2 regions of the Kistimonas scapharcae genome follow, and region 1 is predicted to be linked to the other one. Evidence: predicted binding sites of a transcription regulator. Region 1 holds the regulator's gene; the other holds the start of a gene.
The links. Region 1 encodes FNR, which switches genes on or off when oxygen is low (the NO sensors DNR and NnrR bind a similar motif). Its sites were predicted from a motif close to TTGATNTANATCAA; they were not measured.
Positions count from the first base shown of each region.

Region 1 (4,121 bases):
GATTCTGCGATGGGTTGCCGGGCTGATCTGGTAAATGCCGAGTGAGGTATGATTGGCAAGGTGAAGGTGGGAGCCGAGCCCGGATTCGACGGCTGCTGTTCCCAGAAGCAGGTTTTCTGCTAATGGTGAGCGCATGTCGAGATGGTCTAACGTGGGTTGGACGACATACTCCCTGAATTCGTCTGCGCAGATTCCCATGGTCTTCAGGCTTCCCTGCCTTAAAGGTTCTATAAACGGGGAATCGGCGGTAATGCCAATAGCTTGATCAATAGCTGCAAAGGCTGAAGCTGGGGATGCCTTCCGAGTCGAGGCGTTTAGACCCGCCTAGTGCTGGAAGGTCAATGATGGCAGTGGCTTCGACAGGTTCAGCGCCCAGTCGGCGGCACAGTTTGGCTGCGGCGCAAAGGGTTCCGCCGGTAGCAATCAGGTCATCGGCTAACAGCAGGCGATCGCCCTTTTTCAGTGCGTCTGTGTGCACTTCGAGGGCGGCAGAGCCGTACTCCAGTGCATACTCTTCGCGAATCACATCATAGGGCAGTTTGCCAGGCTTTCTAAAAATGACCAGTGGCAGTCCCAGTTTGCAGGCCAGTGGAGAGCCAACCAGAAAGCCGCGAGCGTCCAGTGCGCCGATATGGGTGATATCCCTCTCGCGATAGCGCTCGGCCAGGGTGTTGATGATCATTTCTGTCCCTTTCGGGGACTGGAATAGCGGCGTGATATCGCGAAATGTCACGCCGGGTTCAGGCCAGTTAGGTATGGCCCGAATCAGGGAGTGGAGCAGTTGCTGGTCAAAAACCATCAGAGCGTGAGTCCTGCGCTGCGTTACTGAATGTTGACAATGTCCTGGTGTTCAACAAGCTTGCCACCGGCCAGGGCGCACAACTCCATGGCGTTGGTGATCTCAATCTCTTTGCCGTTGGCGTTGATCAGGCCGTTTTTCTGGAAACGGGTGAACACACGGCTGACGGTTTCGACCGCCAGACCCAAGTAGTTGCCCATTTCATTGCGGGACATCGACAGGCGGAAAGATTGTGATGAAAAGCCACGACGACGGAACCGGCTGGCCAGGTTGATCAGGAATGTGGCGATCCGTTCGTCCGCGTTTTTCTTCGACAGCAGCAGTTTCATCTGCTGATCTTCGCGAATTTTACGACACATGACGCGCATCAGTTGACGACGCAGCTCCGGATAGTCGTCGGAGAGCTTTTCCAGACGATCAAACGGGATCTCGCAGACCATCGTGGTTTCAATCGCTTGGGCAGACACCGGATAAGCTTCTGTATCGAGACCGCTCAGTCCCACCAGTTCACTGGGCAGGTAAAAGCCCGTGATCTGTTCTTCACCTTCGTTGGTGGCCGTGTAGGTTTTCAGTGCGCCGGAGCGTACTGCATAGACACTGTGAAAAGGATCGCCTTCAAGGAACAGGTGCTCGCCTTTTTTCAGCGGACGTCCTCGCTTGATGATCCTGTCGAGTTCATCAATATCTTCAATTTTAAGCGCCAGTGGCAGGCAGAGCTGACTCAGGCTGCAGTCTCTGCAGGCCACATGAGTCACTTGCCGCACATTCAGCTTGGACACCATACAGAAGAACCCCTGTGAACCGGTGGGTGTAAAAGTCGTTGCGGCCGTATTGTAGGGGATTCTCCTGACAAGTTTAAGACTGTGAGGATACGTATCTGAATGTTTCATGAAAAAAAGCCGGTTTCAATGTCAGAAAAAGGCGTGAAACCGGCGTTCTTTCAGGGCTTAAGGCGAGAGGGCTAGATAACCCGTGAGAAGCGCTGGACTTCTGCCACCTGCTGATAGACGTCGAACTGCATGCAGATATTGCGTATCAACAGTCTGCCGCGGGGTTCGACGACAATGCTTTGGCTGTCCATCCGGATCAGTCCATCGGCAGCCATGGTGCTCAGTTTCTTGAGGGCATCTGCGAAATAGTCTTGGAAGTGAATGCCGAACGTTTCTTCAATGGGTTTGATATCCAGTCGGAAGTGACAAATCAACTGATTGATAACGGCACTGCGGATACGGTCATCCTCATTCATCAATAAACCGCGACGAATGGCCAGTTTGCCGTTATTGACCCGGCTGGCGTATTCCTCCATGTTTGCGTGGTTCTGTGCGTAAACGTTGCCAACGCGGCTGATCGAAGAAACGCCCATGCCAATGAGGTCGCACTGGCTGTGTGTCGTGTATCCCTGGAAATTTCTGTGCAGGGTGCCTCCTTCCTGGGCAAGAGCCAGATCGTCATCGGGCAGGGCAAAGTGATCCATACCGATATACACATAACCGGCATCCAGCAGGCGCGTGATCGTGTTTTCAAGAATAGTCAGTTTTTCCTGTGGACTGGGCAGGTCTTCGCTGTTGATGCGCCGCTGAGGCATGAAGCGGTTGGGCATGTGAGCATAGTTGAAGACAGACAGTCGATCAGGGCGAATTTCAATCACTTTATCAACGGTTTCCATGAAGCTGGCGCAGCTCTGGAAGGGCAGACCATAGATGAGGTCGATGTTAATGGACTTAAATGTCAGTGCTCGGGCAGCATCAATAACATCGCGGGTTTCTTCTTCACTCTGAACCCGGTTGACAGCCTGCTGCACGGTGGGGTTGAAATCCTGCACGCCGATACTGATCCGGTTGAAACCGAGCGAGCGCAGGTGGCCAATGGTGCTCCAGTCCGCCTCCCGGGGGTCAAGTTCTATGGAGTAATCGCCAAAATCACCGCTGACCAGGTTGAAGTGTTTGGCGGTTTTATCCATCAGCGCCTGCATCTGGGTCGGGTTCAGGAAGGTTGGCGTGCCGCCGCCCCAGTGAAGTTGTTCAACGGTCTGGTTGTGTCCCATCAGGGCAGACTGCATTTCAATTTCATGGAACAGTGTCTGCAGATAGGGCTCAGCATGTTCGCGGCGTTTGGTGACGACCTTGTTGCAACCGCAGTAGTAGCAGACCCGGGCGCAAAACGGAATGTGGAAGTAGAGTGACAGTGGGCGCCGGGCGGTGGCGCTGTCGGCAGCAGCAGCATGGTAGGCAGCAACACCGAAGTTGTCCGAAAACTGCAGCGCAGTCGGATAGGATGTGTAGCGAGGTCCCGTCTGATCGTAACGTTTGATCAGCTCAAGATCCCATATCAGTTCGGTTGCCATGCTCTTTACCCTGATCTTGTAATGGTATCCGGCCCTATCCTCTGGTTGTCGTATAGAATAGGCGTGTGATTGACGGTTGCCGGTTATTTTGCGCAGCCATATTGCACAAAATACTGATTGACAATTTTAGTCGGATGCTGAAATTTCGAGTTGATATGTATCAAGAAGGCATCAAATAATGTTTCGTTAGTGCGAGTGAAGGGCGGAAAAAAACCTGTTAGATGCCTTTTATTCATGCAAATAACATCTTTTTCCATAGTTTACGGTTGGATGAGTAGTATCGTCTATGAGGGAAAACCTGTGAGAGTAAAGCTGCAATAGTCAGATTAATCAAATAGTTAACTGCTACGCTTGTGTGACAGGGTATCTTCATGCCACTTGCTCGAAGTGGCATTCGCACTGATTTTGTTCATTAGAGCGTCTAAGGGTAATTGTTTATGCATCAATTCATTGCTGGCTTACCCAAAGCTGAGCTGCATGTCCACCTTGAAGGGACGCTGGAGCCTGAGCATTGTCTTGCATTAGCGCAGCGGAACGGTATTTCCCTTGAGCACAAAACGCCGGAATCGTTAATTCGATCCTATGACTTCTGTGATTTATCCTCTTTCCTCAAAGTGTATTATTCGGGAATACGCGTCCTCGTCACAGAACAGGATTTTTTTGAGCTGGCATTCCGCTATTTTCAACGGGCGGCTTCCGATGGGGTTGTTTATGTTGAGGTGTTTTTTGATCCGCAAGCCCACACTATGCGCGGTATTCCTTTTGATGTGATTATTCAGGGTATTCACCGAGCACAATGTGAAGCACGAACGGCATTAGGCTTGGAATCCAACCTGATCATGTGTTTTCTCCGAGATCAGAGCGCAGAAAGTGCCTCAGAGCATCTGACGATGAGCATGCCATTTAATGATTGGATTGTGGGTGTCGGATTGGATTCGGATGAAAAAAATAACCCACCATCGAAATTTGCAAAGGTCT
Region 1 covers NZ_BAABFL010000124.1:26,002-30,122, reverse strand. Annotated here, with positions in the region: gene ABD892_RS08065 (hypothetical protein) at 1-198, opposite strand, end outside; gene ABD892_RS08060 (adenine phosphoribosyltransferase) at 266-799, opposite strand; gene fnr (fumarate/nitrate reduction transcriptional regulator Fnr) at 823-1,581, opposite strand; gene hemN (oxygen-independent coproporphyrinogen III oxidase) at 1,761-3,143, opposite strand; gene add (adenosine deaminase) at 3,581-4,121, shown strand, end outside.

Region 2 (4,121 bases), on a different contig from region 1:
ATAGATGACGGTGACAGGCACCACCGTAAAAAGTATGATTTTCTGCCGTATCGTGGAGGTCACAGTTTACGTTCTTTGAGAAGGGGTTATCAGGTAAGACCCGCTAAGGTAACGTGACTCCGGCAAACGGCTGAATAAGTAATACTTCGTAGCCACCACAATCTCAGCGTACCGATGACAGTTGTCGCACATAGCCAGCCTGTCACAATACCGGTATCAGCCAGTGAATCAGCGCACCGTTTCCAGGAAAAATACAGATGAAGGTTCTTATCATAGGCGGTAATGGACAGATCGGTTATGAGCTCCGGGCTTTATTGAAAGCAGCCAATATTCCGCACTACGCCCCGGGTCGTGACCAGCTGGATCTGACCGTCCCACGTCAGATTGAGGAAGTGATTGCCGAATACCGTCCGACGATTGTCGTCAATACCGCCGGCCACAGAAATCCTGCACGGGCTGAAACCGAACCCTCTCGCTGCTTTGCCCTGAACCGTGACGCCCCGGCGGCACTGGCCAAAGTCTGCGACCAATACAAATCCGTCCTGATTCATATTTCATCCTGGCGGGTTTTCGATGGTATGAAGCAGGAGGTGTATACCATCAAGGATATTCCCAATCCTTCCGGTGTACTGGGCGGCAGCTTCTGGCAGGGCGAACAGCAGATCAGGGAACACTGCTCGCGACATGTCATCCTTCGCCTGTCATGGGTCATCAGCCCCCAGGGACGCAATCGACTGACCAGCATTCTCAACAGCCTGACTCACGGTGAACCCATACTCGCATCCGCCAATAGCCGGGGACGTCCGACGCCAGCCGATGATGTTGCCCGGGTGATTCTGGCTATCATGCGACAGATCGATTGTGATGCGCAGGTCTGGGGAACCTATCATTACAATGCAGCGGAAACCGTTGATGAGGAGTCTCTGGCGGAGGTCATTCTGGCAGAAGCGTCGCAGTACCGTGATTTTCCGATTAATGCGACAGAGCTGTTTCCTGATTCTGACAACAACGGCAAAACCGTTAATGCCTGCCTCGATACAACTCACTTACGCAATACCTTTGGTATTCACAGTAAATCCTGGCGCAGTGGTGTCGCACGACTCGTGAGGGATATTTATGTCACAGCCAAAGATAGATGACGTTTAATGCAGAGAAAATATACATCTATAAAACAAAAGTGCAGGCTTTTGCCTGCACTTAATCGAACACTACCTTTTTTTAGAACTTGTAGGCAACGCCAACCATGTAAACCATGGGATCAAGCTCTACATCAACTTTATACTTTGTCGTCCCGTCTGCTGATTTGAATTTCGCTTCAGTATCAATGTCGACATACCAAACTGCAGCGTTGACGCTCCAATTATCATCAATACGATAATCAGCACCCAGTTGTGCTGCAAGCCCCCAGGAATCCTTTAACTCCAGACCTCTGAAAGCAGTTTTATTGGAGCCTTTAAACTCTTCATCAAAGAACGTAGTGTAGTTTAAGCCCAGACCAACATAAGGCTGGAAAGCAGAAGAGCTATCCATGGGATAGTATTGCAGAGTCAATGTCGGGGGCAGGTGTTTCACGTCGGCCAACTTACCAAGACTTGCCAGCCCACCTTTAGTTTTGATGGTATGCTGGAATGGCGTAGCAGCCAATAATTCAATACCAAACTTGTCATCCAGCATATAAGTCATGGACAGACCCAACTGAGTGTCTGAATCCACATCGACAGTAGTAGGATCAGCAGGATTAACGACAGCTCCATTCGCCTTTAATTTTCCACTATCAACATCCGGATCAACAGTCGCAGCACCGGCACGGACAATCACATCGCCGGCCTGATAAGCCATGGCAGGACCGGACAACGCAGCAACGACAGCCATTACCGCAGCAGCAACAGGCAGTTTTTTCACAGAAGACCCCTCCAGTTTCATAGAAACCCCCTAACAATTCCTTGTGATTTGTTGTTCATCTGCCAGCCCCTTCAACCGTGAAGCAGCGGCACGATACTTGTTGTCTACCTATGATAATCCGTATAAACCGAACAACCTTTGACCTAGCTCAACAAATCATCCCTTTAGGCCAGTGAACAGTCTTCTTGCACCAGCTGTCTGCGGAGCAGCATAATAGACAAGCATTAGGCTAATACGTATTCACCACAATAAACAATAACAATGCCAGCAATTGTCAGAATTTCTATCGCCATTGTCTTACTGGCTTCTTCACTGCAGTCAAGGATCATCGCAGCTGATGCCGCCTCACTGGACGATGCCATCAACCTGCAGAGAGACACCCTGCAACGGTCTGCTCAATCCCAGCAGGCGATCAACCGTCTGGATGATGATACCCGACGCATGCTGTCAGAGTACCAGTCGCTTCAGGAATCCATTGAAACCCTCCGTGAAGAAAATCGCCACCTGGAACACCAACGCCGGAAAATTGCCCAAAAGCATGCAGAGCTGGAAGCAGACATCCAAAAAACCACACAGCTGCTGGCAACACTACCCTCCCTGAATCAACAGATTCATGAAACCTACGGCCACTTTATTGCTCTGGATCTTCCCTTTCAGGGCAATCGCCGTGAGCAGGAACACCGGTTTCTCGGCGAACTTTTGAACGACGTTGACCAGACACCGGTGGAGAACCACCTCGCATTGGTGCGCCAACTCAGGGAAACGGCGGAACAGGGGCTCCATATTCAGCACTGGACGGGCAAACTGTCCGATGACCGGCAGGTCACCTTCTTACGACTCGGTCATATTGCCCTCTATTACCTGACGCCGGATGGCGAGGAAGGCGGGATTTGGGATCGAACCACAGAAACCTGGTCCACCCTGCCCATGGAAGACCGTCACAAGCTGTCACGCGCGATCCGTGTGGCGGCGAAGCAGGAGCCGGAAGGCTGGCTTGTTCTTCCGTTACCGACACATCGCTCGCAACCGGAGGGTGATGTATGAAACTTCTCCTGACGCTGACCGGTACGTTGTTAGCATTAACTATTCAGTGCAGTTTCGCTCAAACACCCAATACCATCACGCCACTCGATGCGCTGGTTGCCTCTGTAAAAGAGGCACGAAAAAAAGAACTCGCACAAAATAGCGAGCGGGAACAAAAATTCCTGAATGCACATCAGCAACAAAAAGCGTTACTTAAAGAAGCTCAACTGACAGTTGCCGCACTCAAGAAAAAAAACAGCAACCTCAAACAATCACTGGCCGAGGATAAGGAAACACTGGTTGAACTGGAGCAGGAACAGCAGGCACTGCTACAGGAAAGTCGCCTGTTAACAGAAGGCATAAAAGACGAAGCAGGGCGTCTGAGCCGCAGCTTCAACCATTCCGTTCTTCCTGCCTTCAACGCTGACCGGTCAGCACGGATCAACCAGCTGGCGCTGAACCGCACCGTACCTTCCCGCGAGCAGCTTTACCAGTATTGGGAAGACCTCAATACCATTCTGGCGGACAGTAGCCGGATTACCCGTTCGACAACCACCATAACACGAAGTACCGGAGACCCCATCACAGCCCCTGTCACCTTTATTGGCCCCTTTACGGCGGTCAGCAACGGTAACTTTCTGCGTTACTACCCTGAAACCGGTCAGCTGGGTATTCCGATCAAACAACCCCGCTTCAATCTGCGTATTGATGCAGAAAGCTTTGAAAATTCCCATGATCCCCTGGCATTGATGGCCATAGACCCAGGCCGCGGACGACTGCTCGAACAGCTGGAAACGAGTCCCACACTCATTGAGCGGATAGACCAGGGCGGTTTTATTGCCTGGCTGATCATCGCACTTGGCGCTTTCGGTGTCGGGCTGCTCATCACCCGCTACCTGAGCCTGATGCACGAAAGTCGCCGCATACGTCAGCAACAGGTGCACATGGATAACCTGAGCCGCAGCAATGCCCTGGGACGAGTACTGATGGCCTGGGAAAAACACCGCCAACAGGGATCCCCTGAAAACCTGGAACTTCGCCTGGATGAAGCCATCATGGCCGAAATACCACGGCTCGAAAGCTGGCAAAGCGCCATCAAACTGATGGCTGCGATTGCCCCCATGCTGGGTTTGCTGGGCACCATTACCGGGATGATCCGGACCTTTCAGGGTATGTCCGGCAATGCCGGCCAACAC
Region 2 covers NZ_BAABFL010000466.1:17,054-21,174, reverse strand. Annotated here, with positions in the region: gene ABD892_RS22410 (PAS domain S-box protein) at 1-63, opposite strand, end outside; gene ABD892_RS22405 (SDR family oxidoreductase) at 258-1,139, shown strand; gene ABD892_RS22400 (OmpW/AlkL family protein) at 1,219-1,923, opposite strand; gene ABD892_RS22395 (DUF3450 family protein) at 2,164-2,946, shown strand; gene ABD892_RS22390 (MotA/TolQ/ExbB proton channel family protein) at 2,943-4,121, shown strand, end outside.
Region 2: the regulator FNR is predicted to act here: its motif matches at 2,041-2,054, upstream of ABD892_RS22400 (OmpW/AlkL family protein).